3 regions of the Hahella sp. NS-SX17 genome follow, and region 1 is predicted to be linked to each of the others. Evidence: predicted binding sites of a transcription regulator. Region 1 holds the regulator's gene; each other region holds the start of a gene.
The links. Region 1 encodes PhoB, which activates phosphate uptake and scavenging genes when phosphate is short. Its sites were predicted from a motif close to TGTCATANNNNTGTCANA; they were not measured.
Positions count from the first base shown of each region.

Region 1 (6,321 bases):
CGGAAGGACATTATCTCGATAATCCGCAAACATTCAAAAAGCTTGAATACGTAGACGAAAGACCGCAAACCGGAGCGTTTGGGTTCAGCCCATTGTTTCAGCGGTCTCCTGAATTCGCTGGGGAAGGCGAGTGGCGTTTGTTGCGTCCGCTGGATACCGGGCAGAAGCAAATACAATGGGATGGTGAGCTGTTGTCCCTTTGCAAGTTTCCCTCCACGGCTATATCTGCGATCATGTTCGGCTGCGCCGTGGACCCTGAACTTCGAGATGCGTTGACGCAATTGATTCAGGTGGATATGCGCTACCGTCAGTTGCAGACATTTCAAATGAAGATGAGCGCGTCCCGGTTTCGCTTGAGCGCGGAGCCCATAAATTGAGTCCAGCGGCGACTCTCACTAATTATTTGTATGAGGCAGAAAGGAAAAGAGCGTGAAATTATTCGCTAAAGGTTTCAACGACCTGCTGGAAGGGTTTCGCCTGATTCAGCATCCCAAACTGCGGGTCTTCGTTGTTATTCCATTGATTATCAATATATTGGTGTTTGTTGGCTTCATCTGGGGCATGGGCGCCTATTTCTCCGGCTGGGTGGACGCCATGGTCAACTGGCTTCCAGACTGGCTGTCATTCTTGCGCTGGCTGGTATGGTTGGTGTTCGCGATACTGGTTGGCGTATTGGTGTTTTATACCTTTGTGTTTGTCGCCACTCTGGTGGGCGCTCCGTTCTACGGGCTGCTGGCGGAACAGACGCAGAAGTTGCTGACAGGCAAAGAGGTGGATGAGGATACTCCCTGGAAGCAAGTGATCAAGAATATTCCCGCCAGTGTTTGGCGTGAGGTCAAAAAGTTTCTTTATTACTTGCCTCGCGCTTTAGGTCTATTTGTAGTTACATTTGTGCTCAGTTTTATTCCCCTGGTAAACCTATTGTCGCCGGTGCTCTGGGCGGTATTCTCTTCCTGGATTATGGCGCTGGAGTTTGTGGACTATCCTGCGGACAACAATAAGCGCAAGATCGACGACGTTATTCGCTTCATGCGCGAGCGTCGTAGTCGGACGCTTGGATTCGGCCTGGGCGTTTGGGGCAGCACTCTGATTCCTATTGTGAATCTGGTGTCCATGCAGGCGGCGGTCGCTGGCGGCGTTAAATTCTGGCTGGAAGAACATGGCCAGTTGCCGAAGTCGAATCCTACCTCTGGCTCTGGTGTGACGGTCAGGTAATCCCGTTGCGGCGGCGCGAATGCCGCGCCGCCGCTTAAGTACTGAATAAAGTGGGAAATTTGTCAGACAGTGCTAGCCTTATAGTTATGTGATTAACGGAAAGTGTAGCTCTGACATGGCTTTAAAGGTGTTGGTGGTTGATGACGCGAGTTTCGTTCGCGATATGGTGAAGCGGGCGATGCGCACCTATTTTCCTCAAGTGACGGTAGAAGAAGCCATCAACGGGAAAAAAGCGCAGATCCTGATGAATAAGACGCACTATGACCTCATCCTGTGCGACTGGGAAATGCCTGAAATGTCGGGGCTGGAATTGCTACAGTGGGCGCGGGGTCAAGATGCCTACAAGAAGACGCCTTTTGTCATGGTTACCAGCCGTGGAGACAGGGGGCATGTCGTGGAAGCGGTGCAGAGCGGCGTTTCCGATTATCTGGGAAAACCCTTCAGTCCTGAAATGCTGGCGCAGAAGGTCAATAAACAGTTGGCCGCCAAGCTTAAACGCGCCGCCGGTGAAAAAACTTCTTCCGCCCGACCGGGCGCTGATTCCGCCTCCGTATTGATGCAGGCGTCCGACAGCGCCAAACAAACCTCAGCGCCAGCCGTGACGCCTGGTCCTTTTGCTGATAGCGCAGCCTTGTTGACTGGGGGAACCTCTTCTCCGAAAAAGTCTGCGCCAGCGGTCTCAGGCAAGAAGGCCCTGGCGCAGATTCGTTTTGCTGAGTTCAACCTGCCCTGCGTGATTAAAGCTATTACCCTGACGGAAGTGAAAGTGATCGCCAAGCGAGGACAACGTTTTCCGATGATTCTTGATCCGGCGGTGGTGGACATAGAGGTCGACGATGGCGAGACCCTTGAGCGGATCAACGGCTATGTGCACATGCTTCAGGCCGTGGAGAAACGGGTGGATACGGACTTTATCAGTATCGTTATCCGTTTTGTGGATGAAGACCCGGATAAGATGGCGTCCTTATCCAAGTTTATCGCTAAATTCTAAGCTTATTTAATCCCTCACTTCTTCGGCTTCCGCTAACGCTTCCGCAGACGCCATGCGGGCGCGTGGGAAGTGGCAGGTAAAAGTGCTTCCTGCGCCGATATGGCTGGTGATTTCCAGTTCCCCATCGTGATTGATCAAGACGTGTTTGACGATAGCAAGGCCCAGGCCGGTGCCCCCCGTGTCTGCGGCCCGTGAAGGGTCGGCCCGGTAAAAGCGCTCCGTCAGCCTGGGGATGTGCAGGGGATCGATGCCAATGCCGCTGTCTCTGACGGCGAAATGCACGCCTTTCTTATCTTCGAACCAGCGCACCCGGATTTCCCCATTGGCGGGGGTATATTTCACTGCATTCATGACGATGTTGGAGAAGGCGCTGTGCAACTGCGTTTCGTTACCGGTCAGTCCGGCGGCGCTTTCCAGGTTTAATTCTATCCGGTGGCCTTTTTCCTGGCTGAGCGCTCGGGCGTCGCTGCAGATGGCGCGCAGCATGCTGTCTATATCCACCAGTGTGGCTTTGAAATTTGAGCCGTCATTTTCTATACGGGACAGAAGCAATAAATCATTAACCAGCGCCTCCATTCGCTGCGCCTGTTGCTGCATTTGGTTCATGGCGCGATTCCAGCGCGGCGGTAAATCGTCAGCATTGTCGATGAGGGTTTCCAAATAACCGGAAATAACCGTTAATGGCGTACGCAGCTCATGAGAAACGTTAGAGACGAAGTCCCGCCGCATTTCTTCCAGGCGATACAGACGGGTGACATCCTGAACCAGCAATAAGCGATCATCTTCACCAAACAAAGTGATGTGAAACTGTAACTTCAGGTTGGGGTTATTCGGGGCGTTGAGGATCAGCGGTTCCTGATACTTTTTGGAGGCGAAATAGCGTTTAAAAATCGGTGTGCGGATCAGGTTATAGATGAGTTGGCCACGATCAGTGGGGTATTTGAACCCGAGCAGCTTTTCTGCGGACTGGTTCCACCAGTCCATTGCGCCTTCGCTGTTAGTCATGACGACGGCGTCTTTGAGTGCGTTGGTGGATTCCTGTATGCGGTCAATCATCGCTTGCAGCCGGTCACGGGAGCGGTAGTGCTGCACCTGTAGACGATGAATGCCGTCAAACAAGTCCCCCCAGAGACCGCGACTCTCGGGTGGGTCTTCCATTTTCGTCTGATACAGCCAGCGATGCATCCGAAACGCCTGTGTGAGTGTCCATCCCAGATACGCGGTAAGACCAAACACCAGCGCCCAGGCTACCGAGCCTATGACAAGTCCGACAACGATGCAGCCCAGCAAACTGTAAACCAGTAGCCGCGCATAATGACGCCAGTGATTGCGCATGCGTTTTGATGAATACTTCTTTTGGAATTATTTATTATTTAAGACAGGTCGCTGCGCTTATGGCGCTCGTGTCGAAAAGCGATACCCCGTCCCACGCACGGTTTGAACCAAATGATGATGGCTGGGCTCCAGCGCTTTGCGTAAGCGTCGAATATGCACGTCCACCGTGCGCTCTTCCACATAGACGTTGCCGCCCCATACCTGGTCCAAAAGCTGTCCGCGAGTATACACCCGTTCTTGATGCGTCATAAAGAACTGCAGGAGCTTGTACTCTGTGGGGCCCATGTTGAGCGCATCGCCTTTGGCGGTGACGCGGTGACATACTGGGTCCAGTCGCAGCCCCTCGACTTCAATGGGCGTTTCCATACCCTGTACGGCGGTGCGTCGCAGCACAGCTTTCAGGCGGGCGACCAGCTCTCTTGGAGAGAATGGCTTGGTGATGTAGTCGTCGGCGCCCACTTCCAAGCCCTGGACTTTGTTGTCCTCTTCGGTTTTAGCGGTGAGCATGATGAGTGGGATTTCCGAGGTGTTTTGGTCACGCTTGAGTCTGCGTGCGAATTCAATGCCGCTGACGCCGGGCAACATCCAGTCCAACAGTATGAGGTCCGGTTTCTGATCAATGATCAACGCATGCGCTTCCCGCGCGTCTCCTGCCTCCAGATAGTCATAGTCGGCCATTTCCAGAGCGACTGCGATCATTTCCCGGATGGCGGGCTCATCGTCCACAATGAGAACTTGTTTGCTTGCCATGCAAAACACCTTTTTGAATACTCGATTGCCGAATTATTACAACGGCGTTTTGTTACAAGTATATGACAGGCGCTTAATAAATGTGATGGAAATGGGGCCGGCCTGTGATGGCCGGACAAAAGGCATGACGTAGCCTAGTCAGGGGCGGAAGATGAATTCCAGCGCCAGACCAAGAAAAACGACGGCGCCGACCCAGTGATTGTTGAGAAAGGCTTTGAAGCAGTGTTGAGATTCGCGGTCGCGAATCAGGTGTTGTTGATACACGAACAAGACGGCGGCGACGATCAGCGAAACCTGATAATAGACGCCCAGTTCATACTGTGCGCCAACCATAAACAGCATGCCCAGGGTCAATACTTGCAGTCCCGCCACGGCGGCGCGGTCGGCTTCACCGAACAGGATCGCCGTGGATTTGACGCCAATCTTGAGGTCGTCTTCCCGGTCCGCCATGCCGTACATGGTGTCATAGGCGACGGTCCAAACCACTGTCGCAGTGTACAAAAGCCACGCCTGTTGCGGCACGGCGTCCAACTCTGCAGCGAATGCCATGGGGATGCCCCAAGCGAAAGCGGCGCCAAGTACGACCTGGGGCAGGTAAGTGTGTCGTTTCATGAAAGGGTACGTAGAAGCCAGCGCCAGTGCGCCAGCGGAAAGATAGATCGTCAGGGCGTTGGTGAAAAGCACCAGAATAAATGAAATGCCGACCAATACGCCGAACAGTGTAAGCGCTTCTTTTTCCGTCACCCTGTCTTGGGCGAATGGACGGCCCTTGGTGCGCTCTACGTGCATGTCTATGCGGCGATCAGCGTAATCGTTGATCACACAGCCGGCTGAACGCATCAACAAAACACCTAATATGAAAATGAACAGGTTCTTGATGGAGGGCGCGCCCTCTGAGGCCAGCCATAGCGCCCACAGGGTAGGCCAAAGCAGCAAATAGGTTCCGATAGGGCGGTTCAGTCGCGTGAGGTCAATGTAGACCGGCAATTTCGCCTTGAACTGCTCCGCCAGGGAAGGAGCTGGACGCCCTTGGGATTTCATAACCAGACAGAATCCTGTTTTAGTGTGTGGATTGATATCGCGTTCAAGCTCAGCCGCCCAGCAATCTGTTTTCCGCCTGTTCAACCTGATCCGCCGAGCCATGCAGAATCAGTGTGTCGCCGGGTTGCAGGATAAACTCGCCAGTGGGGTCGAAGAACTCCTCTTCGCCGCGACGGATGCTGTCGATATTGCAGGCCGCCAGCTTCATTTGCGCCAGTGAGCGATGGCAGCCGTAGGCGCCGTCAGGCAGCGTCAGTGCATGCAGTTTTTCCAGTGGCGTCCCGTCAGCGCCGACCAACTGGGAGTTAATGCCTGGGTAGTAGCCATGCAGCATTTTATAGCGGCTGCGGCGGACTTCTTCGATCTGGCGATGAATTTTCCTTGCCGGCGCGCCCATAAGGGTAAGCACTTGGGTGACCAACATCAAGCTGGCCTCCAGCGTCTCCGGCACGATCTCCGTGGCGCCGGCTTCTTGCAACAGCGTCATCTTGGAGTCGTCCGCCGTGCGCACCAGAATCGGCACTTGAGAACCGGTTGAGCGCACCTTGCGAATGACCGCCAGACTTTTGTCCACATCTGCGTAAGTGATGATAATCAGGCGAGCTCTTTCCAGGCCAAGGGCTTTGAGAATGTCCAGACGCTCGGAATCGCCAAAATGAACTGGCTCGCCTGCGGCGGCGGCTTCTTTTACCCGCACCGGATCTTTGTCCACGGCGGTCATGGGCATGGCGCTGCGGCGCATGAACCGGGCGACCGTCTGGCCAACGCGGCCGAATCCGCAAACGATGGCGTGACCTTCCAACTCCGAGCAGGCGACAGTCAGCGCTTCGACACGGGTCTGCGCCATGCCCTGGCCTTTATCGGAGGGAAAGCGGGTGCTGAGGTGACGTGCGAGGCTCATCAGCCCGGGAGTCAAGGTAATGCTGAGAATGACAGTGGTAATGACTACCGCGCCGGCTTGTTTGGAGATGAGTTGAAACTTTTCTCCC
Region 1 covers NZ_CM170632.1:1,087,693-1,094,013, forward strand. The annotation lists gene AC2IBB_RS04970 (hypothetical protein) at 1-377, shown strand, start outside; gene cysZ (sulfate transporter CysZ) at 430-1,215, shown strand; gene AC2IBB_RS04980 (response regulator) at 1,331-2,206, shown strand; gene phoR (phosphate regulon sensor histidine kinase PhoR) at 2,213-3,541, opposite strand; gene phoB (phosphate regulon transcriptional regulator PhoB) at 3,599-4,291, opposite strand; gene ubiA (4-hydroxybenzoate octaprenyltransferase) at 4,430-5,332, opposite strand; gene AC2IBB_RS05000 (monovalent cation:proton antiporter family protein) at 5,382-6,321, opposite strand, start outside.

Region 2 (6,321 bases), 250 kb from region 1:
TTGAACGCGCCATGGGCGCCGGAGATCGTGTAGCTGTCCAGCCCGACCAGACGCAGGTCCAAATAGTCGAGGTAGTACCACTTGTCTTCGTAGCCGATAGAGCCGTTTTCCGGCGGCGCCATGTAGCTGCGGTACAGACGTAATTCCGCATCGCTATAGTAGTCATGATTACCGGGTACGGTTACCAGCGGCACATAAGGCGTAATGGCGGCGAGGCTGCCGAACAACTGCTCGCGCCAGTGCTGGCGATTGCCGCCCACTTGCACCACATCGCCGGAAATCGTGATGGCGGCGATATTTTCCGCGCAGGTCTGCGGTTGCGCGGCGTCACATTCATGCTGTAGAAAACCCTGGTTCACCACATTGGTGAGCACCTTGGCGTACTCATCCCGATCCAACTGGGTGTCGCTCAACGCGATGATGCGCGCCTGCTCCACGCCATCCCCCGCCTGGGGCCAGGTTTTGAAAGCGTAACGCGGCGTCGCCCGCTGTTCTCCCAACACCTTGGTGACCACGTAGTACTCATACAACGTATTGGAGCTGAGCTGATGTATCGGCGCTTTGCGCACCAAGCCGTCAAGGGAATGGGACTCCGCGCTGACGCGAGTGAATTCGCCCTTGCCGTCGAAGGGGCGCACCCATACTTCCGCATTGCTTTCTCCGGTTTCGAACATCACCGTCATTTGGTCAGATGCGGGAGCCTGCAGATAGGGTTGCACGATAAAATCCGGCGCGGTGGCGCTGCTCGGCGGCTCGACATCAGAGCCAGGCGGGTCGGTGGGGTCCTGGTCGCCGGAACAGCCGGCCAGAGCGAAGGCGAGACCGCAGGCCAACCAAGCAAGTCGTTTATGAAGCATGAGATATTCCTTGTAGGTTATGAATCCGGCAGCCAAACAGCGTCCCTCTGTTTGTCTGAAGCGACAGGGCCTGCATGTATCAGGTCCTGCCTTCGCGGCTTGCCGCCCCGCAGGCGCTTCCCTGCGCCCGGTTACCAACACGTCAATATCAGCGTCGTGTTAATAACTGGCGAATCATCTGGTTCGGACCAAGATAAGGTTGGAATATTTCATTGGAATTTCCATAAAATTTCATAAACAAGGCAGTTTTATGACCGCTGGTGCGAACCAGATTGTCATATTTATGTCACGCCGATTCGCTGTAATGCGCCAAAGCCAACACCGGACGCGGGTCCGCGCCGGAAAAGACGTAAGGAATGAATTGTGAATCAGGCAGCCGCTTATCTGTCTCTCGCCGCCAAACTGCAGCAGCGCATTCTCAACGGCGAATTGCCCGCCGGCAGCAAGCTTCCCTCGGAACGCGCCTTATGCGCCCTATTCGAAGTCTCCCGCGTCAGCGCCCGCGACGCTCTGCATGCGCTGGAGTCACAGGGATTGATCTATCGTTTGAATCGTATGGGCTGGTTCGTGGCGCCGCCGGTGTTTATTTACGATCCCACCCGCAGCAGCAGTATTCAGGAAGAGGCGATCAACCAGCATCGAGCGCTGACCACGGAACTGCTCAGCGCCGGGCGGGAGACGCCCCCGATTCAGGTCAACAAAGCGCTGAAACAGGCGCCGACGCAGAGCGCCTTTGTCGTCACCCGTCGCCGCGCGGTGGACCAACGCTGGGTACTGCTGGAAGTCTGCTACTTTCGGGAATCCGCCTTCCCTGATCTGCTCTCCCATGATCTGGCCGGGTCCCTCACCGCACTGGTGCGGGAACAATACGGCTATCGGGCCAGAGAGCTGGACGTCAGCATCTCCTCCTCGCCTCTCAGCCACAGCCATGCGCAACATTTGCAGGTGCGGGAGGGCAGCCCTTCTCTAAAACTGGAGCGTCAGGTTAAAGTCGCTGGCGAACCTATCGCGCTGGAGCGAGAATTCTGGCTGCACGACGCCATTGAAATGCGAGTGAAAGGACAAGGTAGCTGAGGCATGCGCGAAGACACCGACGTAAGATTTATCTCTCTCAAGACACACCAGCTCAGCGAGGCGTTCGCCGCTTACAAAGCGGGGCTCTATACGTCCATCGACACCGCATTCGGGTGGGATGAGGACTATCAAACTCAGCGCTTTTACAGCCACTACGCCGTGGAGGATCTTTATTGGATCGTCAGGGCGGACTGCCGGATCGGCCTGCTCTGCTATCGCTTGCATGAAGACGCGCTGCATCTGCATTTGGCGTTAATCTTTAGAGAGGCGCAAAGTCAGGGACTGGGGTCGCAAGTGATGGCGCAGTTACATCGTCTGGCGCAAGAGACGCAGCGCCGAATCACCCTTTCCAGCTTCAAAGACAACCATGGGGCGATTCGCTTCTACCATCGCCATGGCTACCGGACCACCGGGGAAGACGCGCATTTTGTGGAGCTGGAGCGCGGCTGGGATTAGCGCGCCTAGCCAGGGTTCTCCGCATACCAGCGCTTCACCGAGGCGGCGATTTTTTCCAGGGGTAACACGTCATCGGCGGCGTTGAGTTTCACCGCCGCGCCGGGCATGCCCCACACCACGCTGGAGGCTTCATCCTGGGCGATAGTGTAGGCGCCCGCTTCGTGCAGGCGCAGCAGTCCGGCGGCGCCGTCTTTGCCCATGCCGGTCAATAGCACCGCCATGGCGTTGGCGCCGGCGGCGTTGACCACGGAATCAAATAACACATCCACGCTGGGGCGATGTCGATTCACCGGCGGGGTTTCACTGAGTCGACACACGTACTTGGCCCCGGTGCGCACCACTTCCAGGTGATACTCGCCAGGCGCGATGTATACGCGTCCCACGGTGATGGGGGCGTTGTCGTAAGCCTCCTCCACTTTCATGGGCAAACGTCGGTCCAGACGCTCCGCAAAGGAGCGCGAGAAAGCGCCGGGAATATGCTGGGTGATGACGATGCCCGGCAGATCCATGGTCAATCCATCCAGCAGGTCGCGAATGGCGTCCAGACCGCCGGTGGAGGCGCCGACGGCGATCAGCTTATCCGTGGTGGCGAAAACCGGTTGCGGCTTCTCGCCGGCGGCGACTTTCTGGTGCTGCGCCTGCAGTCGCTGCTGCTTGAGCAACAGTTTTTCCTGAGAGATGCGCGCAGCGGTGATGACCTTATCGATGATTTCCTGGGCCTTTTCCTCAATGCCTTCGCGCAGGTCGATCTTGGGTTTGGCGATGAAGTCCACCGCGCCGCACTCCATGGCGTCCAGCGTCACCGCCGCGCCCTGCTCCGTCAGGCTGGAAATCATCACTACCGGCATGGGACGCAGCCGCATGAGGTTACGCAGAAACGTGAGTCCATCCATGCGCGGCATCTCCACATCCAGGGTGATGACATCCGGGTTGAGCGCCTTGATCTTCTCCCGCGCCTGATAAGGGTCGCCAGCGGTATCCACCACTTCCAGGTGTGGCGACTGGTTGAGGATTTCCACCAGAATTTTGCGCATCAGCGCTGAATCGTCCACCACCAGGACTTTGTACACCTTCCCCGCTCCGCTGCTCATAATGTTCCTCGTCATTATTCGTTCAAATGCGCCGGGAACCTCTATCCCGGTCAGAACAGGTCCACATCTCCCGCTACCTTGGTGTGGCTCAGCTCGTCCATATAATGTTCTTCACGTTGAATCACCGTGTCGTTGTGCAAAGACTTCAGGCGCTTCATCATGACTTTGCCGTTGGTGGGGTCATACAGAATCTTGCGGGGGTAATCGCCGCCCACGTCCTCCGACATAATCTTGAAACCGTCCACTTCCAGGTAGCGGCGCACAAAGTCGATATTCTTCTCCCCTACGCTGCTCATGCCGCGGATCACATTGGCGCCGCCGAATATTTTCACCTCCAGCGTGCTGCGTTTACCGGTGAGCTTCATGACGTCATTGATCAGATGCTCCATGGCGTAGTTGCCGTAACGAAAGGCGTCGCTGAGGATATCCATGCGGCCGCCGCCGGCGTTTTGCGGCAGCATAAAGTGATTCATGCCGCCGACGCCGGAGGCCGGGTCGCGCACGCAGGCCGAAATACAGGAGCCGAGCACAGTGCCGATCAGCTCCTGCTGATTGGTGACGTAATATTCTCCAGGCATGATCTTGGCCATGAAGCGGCCCTGATTCTGCACCCAAAAGCGGTTCACGCCTTGAAACCAGGGCAGACTCAGCGGCGGCGGTTGCGGTTTTTTCTGTGCGGAGTTCACGCTAGGTCACCTTCTGATAAATGGTTTGCCCCAGTGATACGAACTGGCTGGATACGCCATGCAAGGATTCAGAGTGCCCCATGATGAGATAACCTTTGTCCACCAGGCTGTCCGCATAGCGCGCGATGAGCTTCTGTTTAGTTTCGCGATCGAAATAGATCACCACGTTACGGCAAAAAATCACGTGGTATTTGTGCTGGAAGGAAAATGGCTTGTTCAGGTTCACCTGCATGAACTCGATATTCTTTTGCAGTTCCGACGACACCCGCGCCATCCCTGAGTTGGCGCCCTTGCCGCGCAAAAACCAGCGTTTCTTGACCGGAGCGGGAATCGAGTCGACGCGTTCCAGGGGATAAACGCCGCGCTGGGCTTTGCCCAGCACCTCGGTGTCGATATCGGACGCGGTGATCCGCCAATTCATCTTGGTGGCTTCCGTGGCCTCCGCCAGGGTCATTGCGATAGAGTAGGTTTCCTCGCCGGTGGAGCAGCCCGCCGACCACACCCGGAGCTCCTTGACGCCGGCCTTGGCGTATTCCGGAACCACTTTTTCGCGCAGAAACGCAAAATGGTGGTTTTCCCGGAAAAAGGACGTGAGGTTAGTGGTCAATGCATTGATGAAATGGGTGAACTCTTCATCCTTGTGGCGCTCCAGGTAAGCCACGTACTGGTCGAAGTTACTCAGCTTCAGCGCACGCACCCGCTTGGCCAGACGGGAGTAGAACATTTCATACTTATTGTCCTGCACCACAATTCCGGTGTGGTCGTAACTCATGGCGCTGAGCTTGGCGAAATGCTCCTGCGTAAAATTGAACTCCCGCGCCCGTTCGCCGGTGTGCAGCCTATCGTTCATAAGCCGCCTTCCTTCAGTCCGCAAGCCCGGGAAGCTGTGACTGCAGAGACAGCGTGCGCACCATCTGTTTCATGTAGTCCGAGGCCTCCAGCCAGTCGACGCCGCCGCCATGGCTGGCCTGCCGCTTTTGCGCCGCCAGCAGGAGCTGCAGCGCCGCCGCGTCCATAACCTCCACTTCGCCGCAATAAAATTTGATGCGTTGCGTCGCAGGCGCGCCATTCACTTGCTCATAGATTTTTTCCACCGAACTGATGGAAAAGGCCCCGGGCAATTTGATGACCCCGGGTTCATTCACTTCATGTTGATCGCTCATTCCTTGCTCCAGGTTTCCATCTGCGTAAAGGTTTCCGGGTCGAGCAGTTTATCCACATCGATCAGCACCACCATGCCTTCATTGCGATTGACGACGCCGGTCAGATAACGGGTGTCGAGCTTGGAGCCGAGTTGCGGACGCGCCTTGATGTCCTTCTCCGCCACATCCATGACGTCCGCCACCCGGTCCACCACCATGCCCATGGTGTGATGCTCCGCCCCATCGGCTTTGTCCAACTCCACGGAGACGATGATCACCACGGTCTCACGGTCGTAATCCGCCTTGGGCAGCGCAAAACGCACCCGTAAGTCGACAATCGGCACGATGCCGCCGCGAAAGTCGATGACGCCCTTGATGTACCTCGGCACGTTGGGGATTTCACGAGGCTTGTTCCAGCCTCGAATTTCCCTCACCCGCAGGATATCGAGCCCATAGGACTCCTCACCCAGCCAGAAGGTCAGAAATTGCAGGTTATTGTCCGCGCTCTGCTGCGCATTCTGTCGCTTGTCCATCAGAACACTTCCCAGTCTTCGTCTGTTTGCGTTTTATCCGATTGCGGTCGCGTCGCCGCCTTAGCGGTTTTCTTGACTTGCTGCGCCTGCGTTTTTGCTGGTGTTGACTTCGCGGCGACCGCCCCTCCGGTGGTTCCTTCCATTTTAAAGAAGGACATCAACTGCACCATTTGCTGGACGCTTTCCAGAGAAGACTCCGCGGAAGACGCAGTTTCTTCCGCCAACGCCGCGTTCTGCTGGGTGATTTCGTCCAGTTCCATCACCGCCCGATTGACCTGCTCGATGCCGGAACTCTGTTCCTCCGTCGCCGAGGCGATATCGGAAATCAGGTCGCTCGCCTTTTTGACATGCTGAATAATCTCATCCAGATTTTTGCCGGACTCATCCACCAGATGGGAGCCCGTCTGCACCTTCTTCACGCTGTCCTCGATCAGGTCTTTAATTTCCCGCGCCGAGGTGGCGCTGCGCTGCGCCAGATTACG
Region 2 covers NZ_CM170632.1:833,494-839,814, reverse strand. The annotation lists gene AC2IBB_RS03825 (purple acid phosphatase family protein) at 1-857, opposite strand, end outside; gene AC2IBB_RS03820 (UTRA domain-containing protein) at 1,221-1,931, shown strand; gene AC2IBB_RS03815 (GNAT family N-acetyltransferase) at 1,935-2,387, shown strand; gene AC2IBB_RS03810 (protein-glutamate methylesterase/protein-glutamine glutaminase) at 2,393-3,478, opposite strand; gene cheD (chemoreceptor glutamine deamidase CheD) at 3,529-4,164, opposite strand; gene AC2IBB_RS03800 (CheR family methyltransferase) at 4,166-5,014, opposite strand; gene AC2IBB_RS03795 (STAS domain-containing protein) at 5,028-5,327, opposite strand; gene AC2IBB_RS03790 (chemotaxis protein CheW) at 5,324-5,839, opposite strand; gene AC2IBB_RS03785 (methyl-accepting chemotaxis protein) at 5,839-6,321, opposite strand, start outside.
Region 2: a site for PhoB is predicted at 1,131-1,148, ahead of AC2IBB_RS03820 (UTRA domain-containing protein). Genes of this name have one in related genera too.

Region 3 (6,321 bases), 1.2 Mb from region 1:
GCCAAGGCTATTCAGCGGGTAGTGACGCTGCATGCGTTTGGGACCGGAGAGAGCAGAGTCTACGTCTAAGCCCACCTGCCTAGCTTCAAGCGGGAACGCGGGGCAGGTATACGGGATAAACCCGTTCACCCTGAACCCGCCGAAGGGCCTTCCAGAGCGCCAACGAAGCCGCAGTAAAGTCTGACCCAATACCACACCCACTCACACATACGCTCACCCGCTGGGCCACCACATGCCCCGTTCGCCCTGAGCTTGTCGAAGGGCCTCCCAGAGCGCCAAAGAAACCACCGCCAGCCCCGACGCTTTTGCCTGAACCAAACAGCTAACCCTATACTCTCCGGCGAAACACAACACGAAGGACGCAAACAAGCGTGTGGAAGTTACTGAAGTACCTGTCTCTAACCGTTTTTATATTAGCGTTCCTGACGGTGACGGCGCTGGCGTATTTATGGACGACCCGCGAAGCAGATAAATGTTTTATACCAGATCAATACAGCCTGCTGAGTTCCAAAGAAATAAACGGCGACGCTTATCAGCTTTATTATGTGGTGTCAGGGTGGGCGGATAAGGTTGAGTTTTTGACGCTGTATCGCGGTGAACTCGCCTACGATCAATGCGGTGGCGTCAGTTCCGAAGCCCTTGTTAATGTTTATATCGACAGAGGTCCCGAGGGCGCAGCGAATCAGGCGCCGACCAAAATTATTATTGAAGGCGAGCGGATACGTATTGAATATGCGCCATTGAACGAAACGAGGACGCCTGTGTCTGAGTCGCCAGTCGAATGGCTATCTCTCTCGCAGAACGCGGAGAACTTATAAACGGGGTAGTGCATGAAGAAAAGAATGACATTGAACCGCGTCGGCGCACTCCGTTGTCTGCGCGGAATAGCGGCTTTGTGTGCGCTGCTGTGGGCCACTGCGACCTTCGCACTGGAAGATGACGGCCTTCAGGATAAAGTACTGGCCTATGTGGAAAAGCTGGAAGAGAAGACGTCGCCGGAGCAGGCGTTGAGCTATTGGCGCTCACTGGAGTTTGAGCTGGGCGGGACGGATGGGCGTTATGAATACTGGCTGGGAAAAATCTACCAGGATCTGCAACAAAACGAAGCGGCGCTGCAGGCGTTTAACCAAAGCGTCAAACTCGATCCCGGCAATCGCTGGCCCTACATAAAAATCGCCGAGATAGGCATCCAGCAAGGCGCCTACGAGGCGGTGGAATCGTTGATGAACAAACTCATCAAAGCGTATCCAGACTGGCATGTCACTCCATTGACGCTGGCGCAGTCCTACTACGCCAGCGGACGCTATGACGACGCGGTGAATGCCGTGACGACCTCCCTGAAGATCGAACTGACGCTGGAAGGCTACGTGCTGTTAAGCAAGGCGGCACTGGAGACCAAAGACTACCTCACCGTCGTCCAGGCAGGGGTGACAGCGCAGGAAAGCGATTCACAACTGCAAAAAGACCCTGAACTGTCCGAACGCATAGTACAGGCCTTGGTCGGCATGGAGCGTCGCGACAAAGCCGCCGTCTATCTTGATAGCCAAAAGTCTGCTCTGCCTGCAGAGACGATTCGGGCGTTGCAGGAAAAATATGGGCTTAAGTAGAATCTGGATCGCTCCCACCGTCGCCTTGACGTAAGCCGGGCGTCATAAAATCGGCGTATCGCCATTATCAAGCGAGAAGGACATTTAACTGCTTCTTCCGTAATGAAATCTTTTTGTAACCATGCTGTCACCTCTTTCCGGTATTTCTGGCCCACTGCGTTCTGAAGTGAACTCTGATGAGAAGAGGTTTGAGTATGTCCGATATAAAAAAATTCGAATTCGACAACTCCGGGATCGATCCAGTTACAAACTTTTCCGGAAATCGCCCTTTCGCTTCCGTGCTTGAAACCCGCATCGCCCGTCGCACTGTCATCAAGGGCGGCGTCAGCGCCGCTTTGGCGGGCATGCTCGGCATGTCGCTGGTGGGCTGCAGCAGCGATGACGGCGGCGATTCTGATGACAACCAGGGCCCGTTGCTGGGCTTCACCGCTATCGCCACCAGCGTCGCCAACGAGGTGAAAGTGGCGGCTGGCTACACCGCCACGCCATTCGTTCCCTGGGGCACGCCTCTGACCGGCGCGCTGCCTGAGTATCTGGGCGATGGAACCAATACCGGCGCGGACCAGGAACAGCAAGTGGGCATGAACCACGATGGCATGCACTACTTCCCGATTGATTTCAAAGAAGGCGGCGCCAGCTCGGAAGAAGGCCTGCTGGTGATGAACCACGAATACATCGAGCCGGACTTCCTGCACCCTGACGGCCCGACCGAAGTCGGCGGCGCTCGCCCTGAAGCGGAAGTGCACAAAGAAGTGGCGGCCCATGGCGTCAGCGTTATCCATATCAAGAAGACCGCTGGCGTTTGGGATATCGTCCACGGCAGCCAGTACAACCGTCGCGTGACCGGCGCTACCGACATGGAATTGCGCGGACCGGTGCGTGGAACCGATTACGCCGTCACCAAGCACAGCAACGACGGAACCCTGGCTCGCGGCACCCTGAATAACTGCTCCATGGGATATACGCCTTGGGGAACCTATCTGGCCTGCGAAGAGAACTGGGCGGGATACTTCAAGAGCGATGACGATCCCAAGCCGCGCAACCTTAGCCGTTACGGCGTGGGGAGCAATTCGCGCTATGGCTGGGACACCGTGGCGGGCGTGGACGTTTACGAACGCTTCGACGCCACCAGCAAAGGCGCTGGCGCTGCGGACGATTATCGCAATGAGCCCAACACCTATGGCTGGATTGTGGAAATCGATCCGTTCGAACCGACTTCCACGCCACAAAAGCGCACTGCGCTGGGCCGCTTCGGCCATGAAGGCATCATCTTCGGACTGGTGGAAGAGGGCAAACCCATTGTTTGCTATTCCGGCGACGACTCCCGCTTCGAATACATCTACAAATACGTGTCCAACCAAGCCTACTATGCGGACACCGCCAGCGGCGCGCTACTGGACGACGGCAAGCTATACGTGGCCAAGTATAACGATGACGGCAGCGGCGAGTGGCTGGAACTGTCTCATGGCGTCAACGGCCTGACGGTGGATAATGGCTTCGCGGATCAGGCGGATATTCTGGTCAATACCCGCACTGCGGCGGATTTCGTCGGCGCCACGCCCATGGATCGACCTGAGTGGGGTGCGGTGCATCCTACTACTGGCGAGGCGTACTTTACGCTCACCAACAACAGCCGACGCACTGAAGACCAAGTGAATGCGGCGAACCCGCGCCCCAATAACCGATACGGCCATATCATTCGCTGGCGCGAGAACAGTGACTCCGTCACCGCCTTCCAGTGGGATATTTTTGTGCTGGGCGGTCCCGCCGGCACGGCGACGCCGGGTGAGACCGCGGCGCTGGTGACGCTGGACGACAGTAACAAGTTCAACAGCCCGGATGGCTTGTGGTTCGACAAGCGCGGCGTATTGTGGATTCAGACTGACACCGGCGGCACCGAGGAGTTCGGCAACGATCAGATGCTGGCGGCCGATCCGTCCACTCGTGAAATCCGCCGTTTCTTCACCGGGGTAGTAGATTGCGAAGTCACAGGCGTGACCTCGACGCCGGACCTGAAGACCATGTTCGTCAATATTCAGCACCCAGGCAGCAAGAACGGCGACGGCAGCTATACCAGCAACTGGCCGGACGGCGGCTCCGCCCGTCCTCGCGCCGCCACTGTCATCGTCACTAAAGACGACGGCGGCGTTATCGGCAGTTAAGCCTCGCTTAGAATGTCTGCCGGCCGCGGATGAGGAATTGGACCCCGTCGATTTCCTTTCCGCCGCCTTCATCCCGGTCCAGCGGGAAGGCGATATCCAGGTGCAGGACGCGAGTCACTTGGATACGGCTGGAGGTCAGACGCAGACCGATCCCGACATCGTGCAGGACGCCGTTGTTGGGGCCGTTATCCTCTCCGGGAAACCACGCCCGCCCCATGTCCATGAAAACCGCGCCGCCCAGGCGGAACAGCTCGAACGGATGCCAGTTGGAGTAATAACGCCGCTCCAAAGTGAGCAGAAAGCTGCGATCTCCGGTCTGATACCGTAACGGATATCCGCGCAGCCCGTTGTCGCCCCCTAACGTCAGCTGCAAATCTGAAGTGAGGTCTTTGCTATAGGCCAGACTCAATGCGGCGTACCAGCTGTTTTTGCGCTTGGATTCGGTGCGCAGATAACGGGTTTGCAGGCCCAGGATCAGGTTTTCCAATCGGTCTCCCGAAGGGCTCCAGTAGCCGGTCTGGTCGAACTGCAAGTCCGCGAATTGCAGGCGCTCCGCGATCAGTGCGCGGCTGATTCCGCTTTTTAATACCCACTGATCCTCGCTGGCGCCGAAAGATTCCGATGACCAGCCCAGTCGGGCGTATAACTGCAAACCAGTGGGAATGTCTTCGGTTTGTTGGATCTGATTGAAGTTGTAGGTCTGAAAGTAAAGGTCCTCACGGTACTCATAACCGATCCAGGGATAGCTGAGGATGCGGTCCTCGGGAAAGGGATCGGGGGGCGTTTCGCCCGCTTCTTCGGAGAAGTCGTAATGGGCGTACTCGTAGCCGTAAAGCAGGCGATGGTCGTTGAAAGCCCCGCCGCCAATGGAATGGCCGCTGAACAGACCGTAACTCTCCAGACGCTGTTTGAACTCGCTGACGCTATCGCCCCGGTAATAAAGTTGTTGCGTCAGTTGCTCGCGGTTGTAGGCGACGCCGCCGGACCAGTTGGCGCCGACTTTATAAAAGGGCCGCACGAACTGGGCGGCGCGCCGATAGCCGTCGCTGTTTTCGGTAAACGTCAACTGCGAGGTCCAGCGGGAGCCAAGCAGATTGGGGTCCTGATAATCGACGGTGAAGCCGGTGCGGGATTCATCTTTCTTGTGGCTGAAAGCCAGACGTTTGCCATACCCCAGAAAATTCTCGTCGGTCAGGCCCAGCACGGTCGTGTTCTCGCCGCCGCTGCGACTGAAACCCAGCGCGGGCAGTAACGTCCATAAGTCCCGGGTGACCACGGCGATATCCACCATCCGGCCGCATACGCGAAAGGGACGCACCCAGGCGTCGTACAGGTAGGATTTATCGCGCAGGCTGCGTTCGCTTTGTTGCAGCATATGCGGGTCGTAAGGATCGCCGCTTTTAAACAGCAACTGATAACGCGCGGTTTCTTCGCGGGTGCGAATATGCAGGGCGTTGGCGGTGCGGTAAATCCAGTGATCTTCTTCCGGGTCGGTGGCGTCGAAAATCTCCCGGTTGAAGACATAAACTTCGCCAATCAGCGCATTCTCCGGGATGGTTAAGCCCAACTCCTGTCGCAACTGCACTCTGGGATTATCGAAATCCACCTCGCTGGGCTGAATCTCCGCATACTCACAGACCAGCCCGGCCTCCTGCTCCGCCAAGACCTGAGCGGCGCAGCAACCCGACGTTGCGGCGATGAACAAGCGGAAAAATCGGCGAAGTGAGTTTGAGCTCATTGCGTATCCATCGAGAGGAAGTCCTGATTGATAAGCGGTTTTTATTTATAGCTTAGCGGTTTATGCAGCAAGATGGAGCCTCAACTTTACCGCCTGATGACTGAAATAATCGGAATCAACCGTTCGCCCTGAGCCTGTCGAAAGGCCGCATACCTGCTGCGCCTCAATAATCGAAATCAACCGTTCGCCCTGAGCCTGTCGAAGGGCTGCATACCTGCTGCGCCTCAATAATCGAAATCAACCGTTCGCCCTGAGCCTGTCGAAGGGCCGCATACCCGCTGCGTCTCAACAATCGGAATCAGCCGTTCGCCCTGAGCTTGTCGAAGGGCCGCATACCCGCTGCGCCTCAATAATCGAAATCAACCGTTCGCCCTGAGCCTGTCGAAGGGCTGCGTACCCATTGCGCTTCAACAATCAGGATCAACCGTCCACCCTGAGCCTGTCGAAGGGTCGCATACCCGCTGCGTCTCAATAATCGGGATCAACCGTTCGCCCTGAGCTTGTCGAAGGGCTTCCCAGAGCGCCAAACCGAATCAGGAATGGAAACATGCCTATTCCAGCGCCGCCAACGCCGCTGCGCATTTCTCCCGCAAAAAATCCCGCAGCAATAGCGCGGCGGGCGTCACCTGTTTTTTACCGGGACAGATCAGGTACATGCTGATCTCCGCACAGGCATATTGGGTGAGGGTGGCGCGGACGCGGCCGTGCAGCAGATCCTGACACATATCGAGCCTGGACTTGTTGGCCAGACCCACGCCAGCGACGGACCAGCGGTGTACCGCTTCGGCGTCATTACTGATGCGGTCGCCATTAA
Region 3 covers NZ_CM170632.1:7,193,927-7,200,247, reverse strand. The annotation lists gene AC2IBB_RS32455 (SGNH/GDSL hydrolase family protein) at 1-69, shown strand, start outside; gene AC2IBB_RS32450 (hypothetical protein) at 372-818, shown strand; gene AC2IBB_RS32445 (tetratricopeptide repeat protein) at 831-1,607, shown strand; gene AC2IBB_RS32440 (PhoX family protein) at 1,802-3,769, shown strand; gene AC2IBB_RS32435 (BamA/TamA family outer membrane protein) at 3,777-5,507, opposite strand; gene AC2IBB_RS32430 (LysR family transcriptional regulator) at 6,059-6,321, opposite strand, start outside.
Region 3: a site for PhoB is predicted at 1,722-1,739, ahead of AC2IBB_RS32440 (PhoX family protein). Genes of this name have one in related genera too.